DNA from 2 places in the Streptomyces sp. NPDC037301 genome. Region 1 is predicted to be linked to the other one. Evidence: riboswitches for the same ligand, from Rfam matches in the RefSeq annotation. Region 1 holds a riboswitch; the other holds the start of a gene.
The links. Region 1 has a riboswitch for thiamine pyrophosphate ahead of ACZ7IB_RS43225 (purine-cytosine permease family protein). Riboswitches for the same ligand answer to the same signal wherever they lie in the genome.
Positions count from the first base shown of each region.

Region 2: linked by a shared signal. The riboswitch ahead of thiO (glycine oxidase ThiO) and the one ahead of ACZ7IB_RS43225 (purine-cytosine permease family protein) in region 1 are both predicted to bind thiamine pyrophosphate.

Region 1 is NZ_JBVJWD010000062.1:22,265-32,066, forward strand. It holds gene thiM (hydroxyethylthiazole kinase) at 1-512, opposite strand, end outside; gene ACZ7IB_RS43225 (purine-cytosine permease family protein) at 566-1,972, opposite strand; TPP riboswitch at 1,964-2,058, opposite strand; gene ACZ7IB_RS43230 (SpoIIE family protein phosphatase) at 2,025-2,774, opposite strand; gene ACZ7IB_RS43235 (hypothetical protein) at 2,818-3,078, opposite strand; gene ACZ7IB_RS43240 (alpha/beta hydrolase) at 3,295-4,323, opposite strand; gene ACZ7IB_RS43245 (phosphodiester glycosidase family protein) at 4,379-5,995, opposite strand; partial or broken gene ACZ7IB_RS43250 (IS5/IS1182 family transposase) at 6,133-6,362, opposite strand; partial or broken gene ACZ7IB_RS43255 (IS701 family transposase) at 6,408-6,679, shown strand; gene ACZ7IB_RS43260 (Ig domain-containing protein) at 6,655-7,308, opposite strand; gene ACZ7IB_RS43265 (MFS transporter) at 7,410-8,009, shown strand; gene ACZ7IB_RS43270 (carboxymuconolactone decarboxylase family protein) at 8,034-8,507, shown strand; gene ACZ7IB_RS43275 (DUF6191 domain-containing protein) at 8,885-9,211, shown strand; partial or broken gene ACZ7IB_RS43280 (IS1380 family transposase) at 9,371-9,535, opposite strand.
Region 2 is NZ_JBVJWD010000016.1:117,780-127,581, reverse strand. It holds gene ACZ7IB_RS25135 (deoxyribonuclease IV) at 1-756, opposite strand, end outside; gene pknB (Stk1 family PASTA domain-containing Ser/Thr kinase) at 763-2,679, opposite strand; gene ACZ7IB_RS25125 (thiazole synthase) at 2,801-3,595, opposite strand; gene thiS (sulfur carrier protein ThiS) at 3,598-3,816, opposite strand; gene thiO (glycine oxidase ThiO) at 3,813-4,997, opposite strand; TPP riboswitch at 4,995-5,108, opposite strand; gene ACZ7IB_RS25110 (NAD(P)/FAD-dependent oxidoreductase) at 5,563-6,819, shown strand; gene ACZ7IB_RS25105 (peptide-N4-asparagine amidase) at 6,937-8,685, shown strand; gene ACZ7IB_RS25100 (Rv2175c family DNA-binding protein) at 8,729-9,094, shown strand; gene thiE (thiamine phosphate synthase) at 9,198-9,802, shown strand, end outside.

The DNA of each region.
Region 1 (9,802 bases):
ACGGCGACCACGCAGTCGGTTGCACGAGCCAGCGCGCGCGCTGATTCCTCGGCGGCCTCGACGCCGTGGGAGGAATCCACGCCGCGACCGCCACCGCCCGCGCCCGCGAGCGCGATGATCTCGGACGCGTTGCCCCGGATCACAGTCGGCCGCAGCTCCAGGAGCTCTCGTGCCAGCGCGGTGCGTACCGGCAGGGCGCCGACCGCCACCGGGTCGAGCACCCACGGCGTACCGGCCGAAGCCGCCGCCCGCGCGGCCTCGGCCATGGCGGAGCGCTGCTCCGCGTGCGGGGTGCCGAGATTGACCAGGACGCCTGAGGCGACCCGGGCGAACGGGCCGGCCTCTTCCGGAATGTCGACCATGGCCGGTGAAGCGCCCAGCGCCAGCAGGACGTTGGCGGTGAACCCAGTGACCACCGAGTTGGTCAGGCACTGCACCAGCGGGGAGTCCGCCCGCACGTGTGCGAGGGCCTGTGGGACGAAGACGGTGTGATCGGCGGATGTCGAGGGCATTCGGATTCGCTCCGTGCGGGAGGGGATGGTGTCGGGACGCCGGGGCACGGCGGTCAGTCCTGCGGTCGGTGACGCAGGCGCAGCGGGGCGTATACCGCCAGGGCCACGAGGAATGCCACGTAGTACGAGAGGTCGGCGCCGTGCAGGGCAGCCGCCACCGGGCCCACGTACAGACTGGTGTCCATGAACGGTACGGCGGCGGCGAAGGCGACGACGAACGCCAGCAACGGGGGCCATCCGGGCTGTGCCCGGGCGGTCTCGCCGGCGAGGTCGATCGCGGCGCCGCCCCTCGCCCGGGCCCGGGCGAGCCAGTCGACGACGACGATCGCCACGAAACCGGGAATCCAGTAGCCGACGAACAGCAGCACGTTCTGGAAGCGGGCCGTGGTGTCGGCAGCGTGCATCCACAGCACCAGAGGGAAGCCGAGCGCGGCGGCGAGGGCGGCAGCCGCCGGACGCGGAAGGCGCACTCCCACGGTCTGCAGCGCCAGGGAACCGCTGTAGTCGTTCATGGCGTTGCTGCTGAGGGCCGCCAGCGCCACGGCGAGCAGCCCGAACGCGCCCAGCGCCCCGCCGCCCAGCAGCTCGTCCACACCCGCGGCGGTCTGGTCGGTCAGCAAGGAGGCACCCCACAGGCCGAGTGTCTGGACGGCCACGAAGGACACCACAAGGCCGAGCAGCGTGCACCAGAACATGCGTGGGCGCGAGGTGGTACGCGGCAGGTAGCGGCTGAAGTCGCTGGCGTATGGAGCCCAGGACAGGGCCAGACTCAGCGCGATGGTGCTGGTCAGGACGAACGCGCCGACCTGGTCGGCGCCGTGCGCGGTGCCGGTGCCGGCGGGGTGGACACCGTCGAGCAGCCGCCAGGCGATCAGCGCGAATGCGGCCGCGAGCACGAAGGTCATGCCGATCTGAAGCCGGTGGATGGCCTCGTAGCCCAGCACGCCGAGGGCGCCCTGGGCCACCAGCATGACCAGGACACCGAGCCAGAACGGCCAGCCGCACAGCCGCGCGAACGCGTCCCCGCCGAACAGCCCGATCAGCGCGTCCCAGGCGACCGAGGACAGCCATTGCAGGATGCCGGGCACCGCTACGCCGCGGCCGAAGGCGAGCCGGGCCAGCGGCAGCTGCCCGGCACCGGTCTGGCTCCCCCAGGTGCCCAGGTAGGCGGTGGGCACCGCGCCGAGGACGGTGCCCAGCACGACGGCGGCGAGCGCGGCTGCGAAGTCCAGGCCGAGGGCGATGCCGACGGTGCCGGTGAACACGCCGGTCATCGTCAGATTGGGGGCGAACCATACGGTGAACAGGCGCCCGGGACCGCCGTAGCGGTTGCTCTCGGGGACCGGCTCTATACCGTGCGCTTCGACACGGAGGTCGCCGGGGGCCGCCGGCATCCGTCCGTCGAAGACGGTCTGCCGGCCGTCGGCGGGCAGACCGCCGGATACATGCGCCAAAGGCATGGAAGACATCCCTCCGCCAGTACGAACTGGTTCAGGTTCGACGGGTGTGATCTCAGCCCTCGAATGGGGCACCCCGTGTCCGGTACGACGGACAGACTAACCCGATCGCTCCGGCCCTCACATCGCCGGGACCAGGTACTCCGAAAGGATCTCCGACGGGAGCAAGGGGCTGCTCGGCCCGGATGGTCTTGCCGTCGCGGTCGGAGTGGGCGCCCCAACGGGAGGCGAGCCGGGCCACCGGGAAAAGTCCGCGGCCGCCCTCGTCGCGGGTGCGCGCAGCGCAGGTGCGGGGCGCTGAGACTGCCGTCGGAGACCTCGCAGATGAGGACTTCGGCGCGGATGAGGCGCAGGGAGAGCGGGCCGCGCGTGCCGGATGGCGTTGACGATCAGCTAACTGACCATCAGTTCGGTGGTGAGGACGGGCGGTTCCAGACCCTCGGTCGGCAAGCTGACGGGTGGTGAGGGTACGGGCGCGGGCGACCTGCGCGGGGTCAACCGGCAGCTCCCGGCGGACGGCCCGTCCTGCTTCCAGAACGCGGGGGCGGGCAAGGAGCAGGGCCGCGTCACCGGATCGGGGCCCTGGCAGCAGGGTGGTCGCCATGGCATCGCAGAGCTGCCCGAGCGGTCGTGCGGGGCCGGCCATGGTGCGGGGCAGCCGGTCGGGCCCGGCGTCCATGTCCCGGTCCGGTGTCTTGAGGAGGCCGTCGGTGCACAGCGCGAAGAAGGAGCCTTCCCCGAGTCGGCGTTCAGCGGTCTCGAAAGGCAGCCCGCCGCGCGGCCTGCCCCAGCGCCTCACCGTCATCGCAGCACGTGACCACCGCGATGCCCTCCCTCCGCGGGCTCGCTCACTTCTGGCTGAGCTTGATGTGCTCGGTCAGGTTGCCGACCTCCCTGCCGAGTTTCTGCACGGGGTCGGCGAAGGAGGCCAGGGCGGACTCGATGTCGACCGCTGCGGCCGTGTGATGCTCCATGACGGCTGCGTGCTCCAGCCGTGCCCACACAGCGGCTTCGGCCACCAGCGCGTCGCGCTGAGGACTGGCAACCGGGTGCTGGGATGCCTGGGTAAGCAGCTCGCGGGCCCTCTGGGCAGGGGTGCTGTCGTTCATGGACCGAATCTTTCCAGCGGAGGCGGGGCGACGCGCGGTTTCGGGGGCGGGACACCCAGACCGAGCCGGTGGTGGAACTGGCACAGCATGCAGACAAGATCGCCGTGACCGGCGACGATCCCACGATGTCCGTTGCCCGGCCGGGGGCTCGTCCCAGACACGGCTGGCCATGGCGCGGCGGGGATGCCCGGGTGGATGATCTCGGCACATGACCGTTCAGCCGTCGGCCCGCAGGGCGTGGAGCAGCATCGGCAGCGAGGAGTGCAACTCACGCTGCCAGTAGGCCCAGCCGTGGGTCCCCGGTCCGTAGAAGTGAGTGGTCACCTGCTTGGCGCCCTTGCGTCCGAGCTCGCTCGCAAGGGCCTGGTTCTGCCTGTTGAAGTCCGCTTCGAGTGCGCTCGTGCTGCCCGGCGGGTCCAAGGGGCCGGTGGTGCCGTCACCGCAGGACAGGTAGACGGGGATCGACTTGAGGCGCTTGGCCAGGTGGAACGGGTCGTGGGCCGCCCAGATGTCACGTTGCGCAACCGGGTCGCCCCAGACCCTCAGCGGGTCGTTGCCCTGACCGGCGAAGAATCCCATGATGCGGTTCACCGACTCGTCGTTGAGCAGCGGGTGCACAGAGCCGGAGTACGCCGCGGCCGCCTTGAACATCCCGGGGTGCCGGGCGGCATACAGCAGGGCGCCCTGGCCACCCATCGAAAGTCCCGCCACGACGCGGTTCCTGCTCGCCCCCCAGTCATGCTCAAGGAGGAGGCGCAGCTCCTTGGTGTGAAAGGTCTCCCACGCCGGGTCACCGCCCTGGCCGTAGTTCCACCAGTCGCTGTACCAGCCGTTCCAGCCGGCCTCCGGCATGACCACGAGGACGTCGCGCAGGCCGTCGGTCCGCGCGATGTCGGTCCGACTGGTCCACGACGTGTAGTCCCCGCAGCAGCCGTGCAGCAGCCAGAGGGTCGGCCAGTGCCTGCTCCGGTCGCCCGGGTCCCAGCCATCGGGCGTGAGCAGACGCACGTTCACCGTCCGGCCGCCGAGGGCCGGTGAACGGACCGACAAGTCGACCTGTCGGTCGGCAACCTGGGTGACCGCGACTACCTCGGCACCCCGGGACGAGGGCCAGAACCCGCCCGCTCCCCCGGCAGGTGGCACCGTCGACGCGGTGGCCGGCGCCGACGGGGTCGACGCCAGGGTGAGCAGCAGCGCGGCAAGGACGAGCAGGAGGCGGGCTCGGCGGATCGGGATGGCGGTCATGGCGGCTCCTGGCGGTCGGTGGTAGCCGGCTCGGGCGTTGTCGGACCGGGCTGGGTCAGCCCCGGTCGGGCAGGATCAGCAGTGCGTCCCCGACGGGGCGTTCACCGGCCGCGTCGGACGGATCGTTGATCACTTCTCCGTCGACCACCATGGTGGTCGACCCGCCACCGTCAAGATTGACCGCGTCGCGCAGGCCGAGTGCCCGGGCGACGGCGGCGCTCTCGGGGATGCTCAGCCCGAGCGCGTCCGTGCTGCGTCCGTCGGCCGTGACCAGCAAGGTCCTGCCGGCTGCGTCCACCCCGGCCAGCGTGCGTGGATTGCGCTTGTGCACCCAGCCGTAGTAGAAGCTCGCGTTGCTCGGCTGCACCATCCCGTCGGTCGCAGCCGTGACGTGCAGGCGTCCGTCGCGGACCAGTTCGGGACCGCCGTTGAGGATGCTCGTCGCCGGTGACGGGGAGACCTTACGGCCGCTGCCGTCCCGCAACGTCCTCTCGACGCGCAGGGGCCGGCCGACCTGCGCCAGGGCGGCCAGCTCGGCGACGCGGGTGCCGGTCGCCTGCACGGAGCTGCCGCCGGCCGGCAGCGGTCCGCCGCGTGGTGAGCGCAGTTCCAGGACCCGTCCGCGGGGGTCCAGTACGGCCTCGAGGCCGTCGCCCTGCGGCGTCTGCCGACCGTATTCAGGCGTGAAGGCGACGAGTTCGTCGCGGTCGGTGCAGGTCACGTCGTGCAGGGGCAGCGAGGTCGGAGTGTCGTCGGCGGTGCCGCCGCAGTTCCTGATCAAGCCCGGTACGCGGTCGATGCCGTCCAGGGGTTGCGACGCGTCCCGGCCGACGACCCGCCCCTTCCAGGTGAGCCGGGTGACTCTGCTGTGCCGGCCGGAGTCGCGCATCACCAGGCCGGGGCGCCCGTTCACCGGCTCGCTCAGCAGCCGGCCGTCGTAGACGCCGACGCCGGCCGGATCGCCCGGTGCTCCGGCTCGCGGGTCGAGGACGAAGAACCCGGCATTGACCGCTGCGGTCGCGCCGGCCGCGGCCGCCAGCTCACTGGTCTTCTCGCGGTTCTCCAGATCGGGACCGTACGACGCCTTGAGCCCGCCGCGGAACCGGTCCGGGTCGATGGTGAGCACGTCGATCCGCCACGGGCCACGGTCCTCGGGGTTGCCGTCCCAACCGGTGTACACGACGGACCCGGCGTACCCGGCCCCTCTCAGCCGGGTGAGCTCGGCCGTCGCGGCGGACTGCGAGTCGAACTGCCCGACCCGGACCCGCCACCCAAGCGTTCCACCGGCGTAGTCGGCGACGGCCGGAGTCGTGACTTCCTCGACCCGGGCGTCGAAGCCGTCCCCCTGAACGTCGGCAGTCAGCTCGTCGGCGCTCGTCCGGTCCTTGAGCGCCGTCGGCGGCGCGTCGGGGTCCGGCGAGGTGGCACCGCCGGGTATGGAAACCTCGACCGTCCACGCGAGCGCCGGAGCGTCGGCACCGCGCACGATCCGCGTGAGGGTCACGCCGGGCTGCAGCGTCCGCGTGCTGCGGGTCTCGGTCAAGCCGACGGCGCCCAGCGGCAGGGCACGCGTCGGCCCCGGCCGCGGCTCGGAGGAGGCAGGCGCCGGCAGGGCGCCCACCAAAGCCAAGAGGGCCAGGACCGTAGACGCGCCGAGCACCTTGCTGTTCACGTACCCCCCTTGGAAAGATCGGCCCAGCAACGGTGCGTGCGATAGCGACCATCAGTCAAGACGTGTGCACGTCATACTCTCGGTCCGTTGCTCCTGGATCCGCTTGAGCACGGACCGAGCTGGAGCTTTGGCTGCGCGAGTTGACAACCGCATGGGCCGCGATCCACAGGCTTCGGACCTGTCAAGTCCCCTTGGGGGCCCGCATGTTGACCGAATCGATCGCACACCTCGACCAGTCCGGTTCACCTCGGGAGCCGAACTCGTCCAGAACCAGATAGTGCAGCTTCGCCCGTACCCCGGCTCACGGCCATTCCGCGAACCAGCGGTGCGCGGTGGCTCCGGATGGGCCGAACACTCCGCCAAGCTGCCGGCCGACATCGTCTTCGACCCGGATACGCCCACCCATGACCAGTGGATGCCGGCCCGCCGCAGCCTGAGCCTGCCAGAGGAGATCCCCTCTACCCGGCCGATGCTCCGGTGGGGACGAGCATTGCCGAACTGGTCCGCGTCGCCGAGCCTCGCTGGGCAATCGAGAAATGCTTCCAGGCCGCGAAGAACGAGTGCGGCTGGGCCGCCTTCCTTGCCGCCATGGCCGCGGCGGCCGCGGCGGCCGCGGAAAGGGGGCAGCAGAAACGGTTTCCTGCCCGCTCGCCGGGGCATCAGGGACGCACGGTGATCTCGTAGTCGGCCTGGGCGTCGGGGAGGCCTGCCGAGTTGTAGGCCGTGATGGTGACATCGGACTTCCTGGCCCGGACCGGCTTCCCGGTGATACCTCCGGTGTCCGGGTTCAGCCGGAGGCCTTCAGGAAGGGCGCCGGCGGTCACCTTGAACCGGACCGTGGCCGGAGTATTCGTGGTCACCTTCGCCTCGTAGAGCTCATGCGTGGTTGCCGCCGGCGGAGGGTCGGCGTTCAGCCGGGGAGTCGGCACGGCGACGTCCTGGGCCTCACCGATCGGGTTCCCTTGCGCGTCGAGCTCCTGTAGCGACCACTCCTTGCCGGGCTTGACAACCGTCAGATGCCAGTTGGTGGACTGGTCGCAAAAGCGTGTCTTCTGTGCCTCGGTGAATGCACCGAGGTTGCGCGCCGTCTCCCACTGCTTGATCGCGTCGAGCACCAGCTCACCGTGCTCGCCGTTCGCGGTGCGGCCGGCCACCGAACCCTGGAATCCGGCACCGGCGTTCAGCCCGGCACCACGCGCCAATACGCTCTCTATGCTCAGCAAGCTCTCCGAGCCCCGCAGGCTGATCCAGCCCAGCATCCCCGGATGGAAGTTGGCCCGGTAGAAGGCATTGTTGATGAAGACCTGGTTCATGCTGGTCACACCGACTTCGCCCCAGCTCGCCCGGGTGAGCGCGTCCCGACATCGCGGCCAACCTGCCTGGCTTCAGTGAGGACGCGGTGACCTCGCTGCCGGTGCTGGGCGGGTTGCTGTCGCTCGCCCTGTACGACGGAGCCGAGATCCTGCTCAAGCCGGTCTTCGGCACCCTCCCAGACCGCGTCGGCGCCCGGCCGGTCCTTCTGGGAGGGCTCGTCGCCTTCGCCGCAGCCTCGGCGCTCTACGCGGTGGCGGACAGCCCCGGCTGGCCGCAGGCGGCCCGTCTCGGCCAGGGCGCCGCTGCCTCCGCTTTCTCTCCCTCGGCCTCAGCCCTGGTCTCCCGGCTCAACCCGGCCGTCAAGCATGGCCGGGTGCAGGGCAGTTACGGCCTCCACAAATCCATCGACTGTCCCCCTCGGCCCGCTGGCAGGAGGGGTCCTGGTCCGGGCCGGCGGGCTGCGACTGCTCTTCGCCGTCATGGCGGTGCTCGGCGCTGCCGTCGTGGCCCGGGCCGCGTAAAGGTCCCGCGCGTGGAGTCGGGCCAGAAGAGGCGCCGGCGATCGTGCTTGCCGGGGCGACGCCTCGGCAGTGGTCCTGAACTTCGTCGTGGGTGGTCCCTGCCGCGGCGCGAGAGGCGAGACGCACGTCACATTCGTTCCTGTCACATCTTGCCGGGCTGTTCCGTCAAGGAGGTGTAACCACCATCAAGCAAGGAGTGCACCATGGATGCTCGCCTGAACCTCCTCGGCAACCCGGTCGCAGCCAAGTCCCTGAGGCACGTCATCTCGGCGGGCGAGGTCATCTCGGACTCGACGCTGCCGGCCGCGACGCAGGAGCTGGTGAAGATCCGCGCCAGCCAGATCAACGGCTGCGGCTTCTGCACCGACATGCACACCAAGGACGCCGCGCACGCCGGGGAGACCTCGACGCGCCTCAACCTGGTCGCGGCCTGGCGGGAAGCCAAGGTGTTCACCGATGCCGAGCGCGCCGCTCTGGAGCTGACGGAGCAGGGCACCCGCATCGCCGACGCGGCCGGTGGCGTCACTGACGAGGTCTGGGCGAATGCCGCCAAGCACTACGACGAGGACCAACTCGCCGCCTTGGTGTCGCTCATCGCCCTCATCAACGCCTTCAACCGCGTGAACGTCATCGTCCAGCAGCCCGCCGGCGACTACCAGCCCGGCCAGTTCGGATAACGAGCAGTACCTGGCCGGGACCGCCGGTGCCGTCTCGCACCAGCAGCACACGCCCCCGGGCACCTCTCGCCGGAGCCCGGGGCACTGTTCTGGTACGCCCGGTCCGACTGATCCAAATGAGTCGGACCCGGGGCGGATGGAATCGCCACAGTCTCCGGCCGCTGATCGCCTCAAACCGCGGGCGGGTTCGTATCGTTGGTCAGTCACTGTCACCTGCGGCCAGGGCAGGGCGCAGGCGGTGCCAGACCGGATGTCGCAGCAGCCCCGCCTTTGTCCGGGTGCTGGTCGCAGCAGTGCCCGCGTCTCGGCCGGGCGGGAATCTGACGACAGGGCCCAGCGCCGGGAACGGTTGAAGCAGGGGTAGACGTTGGCCTGGCATGATTCTGACGCTGATCGTCTCCCTGCTCATGGCGTCCGTGATCGTCGTGCCGCTACTCCTGTCCGGCGCCCGGCGCCTGGTGCTGCGCACCGGTCGTCCTGTCTGGCTGCGGCAACTCGTGGCCCGAACGACGACGGGCGGCGGCGGAAACGGCGCCGGGGCGGCTGTCGCCGAGCTGGTCGCCGCCCTGAACCCGAACAAGCGGGTGGAGATTGAACAGCGCCGAACGGACCAGTTGGTACGTCATGACAGCGAGGCCGGTGCACCACCGCACGCCACTGATGTGGACCTGACGGCGGGACGGGCGGTGATCAGGCGTCGCTAAGCCTTGATCCACCGACGTGCTCTGAAGATGATCTCTTGATTGTTTTGTGAGCTGGTTTCGGTCGGTGGTCGTGGATGGGCAGGTTGTTTCTGCTGGTCTGCCCAGCGTTTCCACGAGTTCGGTTCCGGTCGGGCCTTGGCGGGCGGGGTGGTCAGGGGATCAGGCCGGTGCGGGTGGGTCGTGAACGGTGTCGAAGAGGTGTGTCCAGGCTTGCTGCCAGGGCCAGTTGTGTGGCAGGTGCAGGGTGATGCGTCGTGCGGATCGGGCGATCCTGGCCGGGACCTGGACCAGGTGGCTGCGGAGGGTGGCGGTGGTACACCTTGTCCGTCACCGGAGCGGCAAGATCGCACCGCTCGGCCAGCCGCATGACCGGGACCAGCCCGGCATGCGCGATCGGATTCGGGTCATCGAACACAGCGGAGACCGCTGCCGGAGTGTGGGAAACTTGCATCTACGAGGTGCCTTGCTGATTGTGCGTGCTGGAAGCGTCAGAACTCCCATCATCGCAGGTCAGCAGGCACCTCTTCTCGTTTCCTCATCCACAGGACGCGAGTCACTCGGTGGATCGAGGCTAAGGGATGCCTGCACTGT
Region 2 (9,802 bases), on a different contig from region 1:
ATGAGCGAAAAGCTCCCGGAACGGCGCCTCGCCGATGTGCCCGGCGCCGATGTTCTCGTGCCGGTCCTTGTGGGCTCCCACCATGTCCTTGGAGTCATTGGCGTGGATCAGTTTCAGCCGGCCCTCGCCGACCGTGTCCACCAGCAGGTCCAGTGTCTGGCGCATGCCCGCCGGGCCCGTCAGATCGTGGCCCGCCGCGTAGATGTGGCAGGTGTCGAGGCAGATGCCGAGCTTGGGGTGGGCGTCGAGTGCGTCGAGGTACGGGCCGAAGTCCCAGGTCCGCGAGCAGAGCGAGAACCCCTGCCCGGCGGTCGACTCCAGCAGCAGACACGGGTCGTCGTCGTGCGTGAGCTCGTCCAGCAGCGGCCGCATGTGTGTGCGTACCTGTGCGAGGGCCTGCTCGCGCGGCCGGCCGCCCGTCGCCGATCCGGTGTGCACCACGACGCCCAGGGCGCCGATCTCGCGGGCCCGGCGCAGTGAGTGGCGCAGCGAGTCCACGGACTTCTCGACGGTGGCCACGGTGTGCGAACCGAAGTTGATCAGGTACGGGGCGTGGACGTACGCCGGTATGGAATCGGCGGCGCACTCGGCGCGGAACTGCTCGTCCTGGGCCGGGTTGCCGACGGGCGTCGCCCAGCCGCGCGGGTTGGCGACGAAGACCTGGACGGCCTCCGCCCCCATCTCGCGGGCGTAGGGGAGGCCGACCTTGGCGAGCCCGCCGGCCACGGGAACATGGCCGCCGACTGGGTTGCGCATGTGGATCTAGAGTCCCTTGGTCCTGATGGTGATGGTGCTGCCCTCGGGGGCCTGCTTGCCGCCGTCGACGGACTGGCTGTCGATGGTGTCGCCGAAGGAGAGGAACGGGCGGTCGACCTTGACCTCGAAGCCCGCGTCCTCCAGCCGGCTCCTGGCGTCGTCGACGTCCTTCCCGATGACGTCCGGGACGTCGATCATCCGCGGTCCCTTGGAGACTGTGAGCGTGATGGTGTCGCCCTCGGCGGCCTCGGTGCCCTCGCCCGGAGACTGACGGGCGATGTCGCCCGCGTCCTCGGGGGAGCGGACCCGGTCGGGCAGCACCTTTGCCTTCAGCCCCTTCTCGTCCAGTGCGGCGGTGGCGTCCTCGACGGACAGCCCGGTGACATCCGGGACGCCGACCGGAGCGCCCTTGCTGACGACGAGGGCGACCGCGGAGTCCGGGTGGCGCTCGGTGCCCGCCGCCGGATCAGTGCGGATCACCTCGCCCCGTCCCGTCTCCTGGCTGAACTCCTTGGTGACCATGCCGGGCACCAGACCCGCCTCCTTCAGCGCACGCCTGGCATCCCCGAGTGAGAGGTCCTGGACATCGGGCACCTTCACGATCTCCGGTCCGCGCGAGACGACGAGCGTCACCGCGTCGTGCCCCCGGATGCGGGCGCCGGACTCGGGGTCGCTGCTGATGACCTTGCCGCGCTGGACGGTGTCGCTGTAGGCCCGTTCGACGCTCTTGAGTTCCAGGCCGGCGTCCGAGAGCCGCTCCTGGGCGGTCTTCTCGGTCTGGCCGAGCACCGAGGGGACCCGCGTGAACTGCCCGGAGTTGATGTACCAGACACCGGTGCCGATCCCCAGCGCCAGCAGCACCGCGACGACCACGGCGATGACGGAGCGCCGCGGACCGCGGCGGCGCAGGCCGTGCGGCGCGGGCTGCGGCGGCGTCGGCGGGGGCATCTCCAGCCGGCTGGTGTGGTGGGCGACGCCCTGGTCGGCCGGGAGCAGCCGCGGGATCACGCTCGTGCGGTCCTCGGCGGCGTCGTGCACCTCGGCGAGAGCCTGCGGCGGTACGGCGTCCAGCTGGGCGTCGGTGAGGCCTGAGCGGGCCTCGCGGGTCTCGGCGAGCAGCGCCACCGCGTCGAACGGGCGGACCTCGGGATTACGGGCGGTGGCGACGGCCACCAGGTCGTCGAGCTCGACCGGGAGCCCCGGGACGGCGGCCGACGGGGCCGGGACGTCCTCGTTGAGGTGCTGATAGATGACCTGGGCGGGGGTGTCGCCGGCGTGCGGCTTGGAGCCGGTCAGCATCTCGTACAGGACGACACCGCAGGCGTACACATCGGTGCGGGTGTCCGCCGTGCCGTGCTCTATCTGCTCGGGGGCGAGATAGGAGACGGTGCCCAGGACGGACCCGGTGGTGCTGGTGACGGCGCCCACGGCCCGTACGAGACCGAAGTCGGCGACCTTGACCCGGCCGTCGTCCCCTATCAGGACGTTCTCGGGCTTCATGTCGCGGTGCACGAAGCCCGCGCGGTGCGCGGCGCCCAGGGCGGCGAGGACCGGCTCCAGGATGTCCAGTGCGGCCCTCGGCTGCAGGGCGCCGCGCTCGCGCAGTACGTCGCGCAGAGTGCACCCCGCGACGTACTCCATCGCGAGGTAGACGTACTGGCCCTGGGCGCCCTGGTCGAAGACCGCGACGACATTGGGGTGCGCGAGCCGGGCCACGGACTTGGCCTCGCGGATGAAGCGCTCGACGAACGAGACGTCCGTGGCGAGCGCCGGGTGCATCACCTTGAGGGCGAGCACCCGGTCGAGCCGGGTGTCCACGGCCCGGTAGACCGTGGCCATGCCGCCCACGGCGATGCGGGCATCGACGCGGTAGCGGCCGTCGAGCAGCTGCCCGACGAGAGGGTCCTGGAGGGTCGTATCCACGCATGCGAGTCTACGAGCCGCCACGGACACGGCTCACGGGCCGGGGCAGACCCGGGGCCGTACTGCAGCCGAGCCGTGACAGGGACATGCGCGCCGCAGCCGCCGGCGGCGGTCCGGCCGGTCAGAACGCCGGGCGCTCCGGGTCCAGCACCGCGCGCCCCTCCACAGGCGACGAGGCCTCGGCGAAGTGGCGGCGCGGGATCCGGCCCGCGCGGTACGCCAGCCGCCCGCCCTCCACCGCATGCCGCATCGCCGCGGCCATCAGCTCGGGCTCCTGGGCCCGGGTCACCGCGGACGCCAGCATCACCGCCGCGCACCCCAGCTCCATCGCGAGCGCCGCGTCCGAGGCCGTCCCGGCGCCCGCGTCGAGAATCACCGGCACCCGGGCCTGCTCGACGATCAGCTGGAAGTTGTGCGGATTGCGGATGCCGAGGCCGGAGCCGATGGGGGAGCCGAGCGGCATGATCGCCGCGCACCCCACGTCCTGGAGCCTGCGGGCCAGCACGGGGTCGTCATTGGTGTACGGAAGCACGGTGAAGCCGTCGTCCACCAGGGTCTCCGCGGCGTCCAGCAGCTCGATCGGGTCGGGCAGCAGGGTCCGCTCGTCGGCCACCACCTCCAGCTTGATCCAGTCGGTGCCGAGCGCCTCGCGGGCCAGCCGGGCGGTCAGCACGGCCTCGCCCGCGGTGAAGCAACCCGCCGTGTTCGGCAGTACGCGGATGGAGAGCCGCTGGAGCACGGAGAGCACCGAGCCCTGCACGGTCGGGTCGAGGCGGCGCATCGCGACGGTGGTGAGCTCGGTACCGGAGGCGGTCAGGGAGCGTTCCAGCACGTCGAGGCTGGGCGCCCCGCCGGTTCCCATGATCAGCCGGGAGCCGAAGGCGGTGTCGCCGAGGGTGAAGAGGTCGTCGGGCATGGTCAGCCTCCCTGGACCGCGGTAAGGACCTCGACGCGGTCACCGTCACCGAGTGCGGCGGTGGACCACTGGCCGCGTGGGACGACGGTCTCGTTGACGGCGGCCGCGACGCCGGAGTGCGCGGCGGTCAGGGTGGCCACGAGGGTGTCCAGGGTGGTGCCCGCGGCGAGGAGACGGACCTCGCCGTTCACGGACACGGAGAGGGGCGCGGGGTCGGTCATGCGGGCTGCTCCTGATGTACCCAGACGGCGGCGGACGAGAAACGGTGCGGGGTGAAGGGGCGGGCCACCTCGGGCAGCTCGCCTGTGGTGAGGAGCTCTGCCATGACGTCACCGGTGACGGGAGCCAGCAGCACCCCGTTGCGGTGGTGGCCGGTGGCGAGGTGGAGGCCGGGCAGGGCGGTGGGGCCGAGCAGCGGGGCGTTGTCGGGGGAGGCGGGGCGCAGACCGGCCCGGGTCTCGGTGAGCGGCAGCTCGGTGATGCCGGGCACCAGCTCGTGGGCGTCCCGCAGCAGCTCGTAGACGCCGCCCGCGGTGACGGTGGTGTCCCAGCCCATCTCCTCGCTGGTGGCGCCGACGACCAGTTCGCCGTTCTCGCGCGGTACGAGATAGACATGGCTGCCCCGGACCACGGCCCGGACCGTCCGGGTGAGGAACGGCGCGTACGTGGCGGGCACGGTCAGCCGCAGTACCTGTCCCTTCACCGGCCGGACCGGCGGCACGACCTCGTCCGGCAGCCCCGGGAGGCGGCCGCTGAGGCTGCCCGCGGCGAGCACGACCTGGTCGGCGGCGAGCTCCGTCCCCCCGGCGAGCACGGCTCCGGCGGCCCGGTCGCGTATCACCGCCAGGCGCTCCACCCAGCCGCGGTGGAAGGCCACCCCGGCCCGTTCGCAGGCGGTCAGCAGTGCGGCGGCCAGTCGGCGGGGATCGATCTGGTGGTCGCCGTCGACCCGCAGACCGCCGCGGACGCCCGGCGCGAGCATCGGCTCCAGGCGGCGGCATTCGCGGCCGGTGAGCCACTCCGACTCCAGGCCCGAACGCTGCTGCAGGGCGTGCAGTTCCCGCAGATGGACACGGTCGTCGGAGTCCAGCGCGACGGCCAGGGTGCCGCAGGTGCGGAAGCCGGTCTCCTGGCCGCTCGCCGCCTCCAGCTCGGCCGCGAAGGCCGGATAGCGGGCGGCCGAGGCGACATTGAGGCTCAGCAGCATCTGTTCGCCGTAGTGGAGTTCGGTGACGGCGGCCAGCATGCCGGCCGCCACCCGGGCGGCTCCGCCACCTGGTTCGGGATCGACGACCGCGGTGCGCAGTCCGCGTTGCGCGGCCCGCCAGGCGGTCACCAGACCGATGATTCCGCCCCCGATGACAAGGACGTCGGATCCGTTTCCGTTCCGAGAAGAACGCATGGGTGCCCAACCCCTCCCTTCGCCGGCATGACCCGGATCAGGTTCGTACGGTCGAAGGCCGCCCCAGCCTCCCTCTCAGCCCGGTGCGTCCGGGCTCCCGCGAGTGTTTTACGTTGGCCACCCTAAACCGTTCCTGGGCAGTGAGCAGGAACGGGTCCTGTCCCACCGGCACGCCCCGAACGGTCTTGGGCGCACTGGTCCTCCGCTTTCGCGTCCTGGTCGGCGACGCATATCCCGTATGCGGTCCGTCCCGGGTGGGCGGAATTCCTACGACCTGGCCATGTGGGTGTGGCGAGAGGCGACGGGGAGGCCCCGAACCATCACTCCGGTTATACGGGGCCCCGACTGCTGACGCCACACCCGGCGTCCCAGATCGCACCGCGCACATTACGCACACCCAGTCGGGCATACCCATAGATTGTCACACTGTTCACTCGATCGTGCCCATGTTCGCCAAAACCGGGCGCTGGTCGATCAGTTGTGCACCGAGTTGCAGAGCAGCGGGACGAGCGCGGTCGAAGAGCCCCCCTTTCCTGACGATCCGTCAGATGTTTAAGGTGTACGGGTGAGCGAGCAGCAGCAGTCAGAGCAGCCGGACCGGCAGGCAGGGTGCCGCGTCGTCATCGTCGGCGCGGGCATGGCCGGCGTGCAGACGGCGGTGGCCCTGCGGGAACAGGGCTTCACCGGCTCCGTCGCCCTGATCGGCGCCGAACCGCACCAGCCCTACGACCGGCCCCCGCTGTCCAAGGCGGTACTGCTCGGCAAGGCCGAGGACTCCGCCTTCGACGTCGACTTCGAGGCGCTGGACATCGATCTGCAGCTGGGCCGCGAAGTCACCGGTGTGCGGCCGGGCGCGCATGAGCTGGACACCCCGTCAGGACCCGTCGCATACGACGTCCTGGTGATCGCGACCGGCGCCGAACCGGTTGTCCTGCCCGGCGCCGAGGGCGTTCCCGGCGTCCATCTGCTGCGCACCCTCGACGACGCGGCAAGGCTGCGGCCCGTACTCGACGGGCAGCACGGCGTCGTGGTCGTCGGCGCGGGCTGGATCGGCGCCGAGTTCGCCACCGCGGCCCGCGCCGCGGGCTGCGAGGTCACCGTCGTCGAGGCCGCCGACCGGCCCCTCGCGGGCGCGATGCCCGCCGAGGTCGCCGCCCCGATGACCGCCTGGTACGCCGAGAGCGGCGCCGAACTCCTCACCGGAGCCCGGGTCGCCCGCATCGAACCCGGCCGGGTGATCCTTGCGGACGGCCGCACGATCCCGGCCGGAGCGGTCGTCGTCGGAATCGGCGCACGGCCCGCCACCGGCTGGCTGGCCGGCTCCGGCATCGCGCTCGGCCCCGACGGATCGGTGACCGCCGACGGGGCGCTGCGCACCTCGCTCCCCGATGTGTACGCGGTCGGTGACTGCGCCTCGTTCCCCTCCTTGCGGTACGGCGAACGCCTTCTCGTCCACCACTGGGACAACGCCCTCCAGGGCCCTCGGACCGCCGCCGCCAACATCATCGGGGCGCGGGCCGAGAACGGCCCGGCGCCGCAGACGTACGACCCCGTGCCGTACTTCTGGTCCGAGCAGTTCGACCGGTTCGTGCAGTACGCGGGCCACCACGGGAGCGCCGACACCCTGCTGTGGCGCGGCGATCCGGCCGGTCCCTCCTGGTCGGTGTGCTGGCTGCGGGACGGCGTCCTGGTCGCGGTCCTCGCCGTCGGCCGGCCACGCGATCTGGCGCAGGGGCGCAAACTCATCGAGGCGGGGGCACGGCTCGATCCGGAGCGGGCCGGTGACCCGTCCGTACCGCTGAAGTCGGCGACTCGTCAGTAGGCCTACGGGCAACGGACGTTGACGTCCGCTATGTGGACGACCCCTTGGGGGGAGGCAAAAGTTAGTGCACTGTGCATCTTTTAGAGTGCTCATTTCATGTCTCTTCGAAGGATGCGCATGTTCCGACACAGATGGGCCCGCGCGCTGCGCGGAATCTCCATGGCCTCGGCGTCGATCGCCCTCGTCGGAGGCGCACTCGCCGCCCCGGCGTACGCGGGCACCGCTCCCCAGCCCGGTTCCAACCCGGCTGTCGACTACCAGGACCCGATCGACGCGCTGCCGCCGGTTTCCCGCCCGGACACCAAGCACTGCTCGGTGACGGCCGTCGACCACGACTTCGGCTACACCCTCGGCGGACCGCCGTACACCACCACGCTCACCCCGCCCGAGAAGTGCAAGGGGCCGTGGAACAAGGTCGTCCTCGACTGGTCGGGCAGCGTGAAGGGGCGTCAGTACGACCGCCTTGCCGCGGTTTTCATCGGTGGCGCGGAGGTCTTCCGCACCAGCACCGCCGAGCCCGACGACGACGGCATCAGCTGGCACGTCGCCAAGGACATCACCGACTTCGCGCCGCTCCTCAAGGACCCGCAGAAGCTCCAGCTCGAACTGGGCAATGTCGTCAACGAGACGTACACCGGCGTGTACAGGATCAAGCTGACGGTCACGTACTACCAGGCCGACCAGCGCCACCCGGCCGCCACCACGGCCGACAGCATCGTCCCGCTCGGTGACACCGGCTCCGGCGGCGCCCCCTGGATGAACGTCGGCAAGGGCGGCTCCACCCGCACCGAGGTCACCTTCCCGCGCAATCTGACCAACGCGCGCCTGGAGGTCTACGCACGCGGGGGCGGCTGCGACGAGCAGTGGTTCGACGCGGTCCCCAGCGACCTGGCGGAAACCGCTCCGGACTATCTCTGCGGCGGCGGCCCCTACCGTGAGGTGCAGGTCGCGGTGGACGGACAGCCCGCCGGTCTCGCCCAGCCGTACCCCGTGGTGTACTCCGGCGGCATCGTGCCGACCCTGTGGCGCCCGATCCCGGCCATCGACCAGTTCAAGACCGAGGCGTACGACATCGACCTCACCCCCTTCGCGGGTCTGCTGGCCGACGGCAAGCCGCATGCCATCAGCATCACTCCGTACGGTGCGGCCGACGGCTGGACCGTCGACGGTTCACTCTTCCTCGACACGGACGCGCACACGTCCCGCACGAGCGGCAAGGTGACCACCAACACGCTCAGTCACACCCCGGTCGTGAAGACCGTCCAGACCCCGGGCAAGGACGGCTCCACGGACGTCTCCGTGTCGACCGGCCGCTCCTGGAAGATCTCGGGCTACGTCGAGACCTCGAAGGGCCGGGTCACCACCACCGTCGAGCAGAAGTTCGCTTACACCAACACGGACAACGTCTCCCGCACGGGCAGCCATCAGGTGATGCATCAGCGTGACCACGGTTCCACCACGGTGACGACCAGGACCCGCGGGCGCACGGACGCGCAGCGGCATACCTGGTCCTACCCCATCGACGTGGACATGGACATCCCGGTGTACGGCGATTACAACAACTACGACATAAGGGCCGACGTCACCCAGCGCCGTGTGCTCGTCGACACGTCCCGTAAGGGCTCCGCACACGCGTGGCACACGGACGCGGTCACGGACGACACCGTGGACTCGACCGGCAACCTCGTCCGCACGGGTGGTGTCGTCCAGTCGGCCGACGGAGCCTCGACCGAGAAGTACCGGGGCACCACGGACACCGGAGCCTGCTACTCGCGCTCCCTGACGACCGCGCACGGCTGGATCACCCGCGACCGGCAGAGCCACTGCCGCGTCGCGGACGTGGTCCGCGACGCCCTGAAGGGCTGAGTCCGGCTACCGACTGTCGGCCCGGGATGGCACGCTTGTCCCTGTGACCGAGATTGACGCAAAGATCGATGCTCTCGTCCCCGCCTGGCTCCACCTTCCCGACATCGCCGAAATGCTCGATGTCGAGGTGACGCGCGTGCGGCAGCTGGTCAAGGAGGGCCAGCTCATCGCCGTACGACGTGGTGAGAACCGGACGCTCCAGGTGCCTGCCGCCTTCATCGACGGCAACAAGGTGGTCAAGGGTCTCTCCGGAACCCTGACGCTCCTGAGGGACGACGGCTACACCGACGAAGAGATGCTGGAATGGCTCTTCACCCCCGACCCGACCCTGCCGGGCACCCCTGCCCAGGCGCTGAGCGAGAATCGCGGCACGGAGGTGAAGCGCCGCGCCCAGGCGCTCGCCGTCTGACCGCAGTCCGTACGTGAGGGGCGGGCCGCGCAGCAATGCGCGGCCCGCACCCCCGCGCTGTACCGATAACCGTTCCGCAACGCTCTCCAGGGGGAAGCGCACCATGTCCACGCCTCGCGCGCTGCTGTCCGATGCCCGGCTCTATCTGTGCACGGACGCCCGCAGGCGCCAAGGTGACCTCCCCGCGTTTCTCGACGCCGTCCTTTCCAGCGGGGTGGACATCGTCCAGCTGCGCGACAAGGGCATGGAAGCGGCCGAGGAGCTCGAACACCTGGCGGTATTCGCCGAAGCCTGCAGGCGCCACGGCAAGCTCCTCGCGGTGAACGACCGGGCCGATGTCGCCCACACCATCGGCTCCGATGTGCTGCACCTCGGCCAGGGCGACCTGCCGGTCCCCGCCGCCCGCGCCATCATCGGCGAGGACGTGGTGATCGGCCGCTCCACCCACGCCGAGTCCGAGGTCGACGCGGCCGCCGCCGAGCCCGGGGTGGACTACTTCTGCACCGGCCCCTGCTGGCCCACCCCGACCAAGCCCGGCCGGCACGCCCCGGGCCTGGACCTCGTGCGGTACGCCGCCTCGCTCGACCAGCGGCGTCCGTGGTTCGCCATCGGCGGAATCGACGCGGGCAATCTCGACGAGGTGCTGGACGCCGGAGCGCGCCGGGTGGTCGTCGTACGGGCGATCACCGAGGCCACCGACCCGGCCGC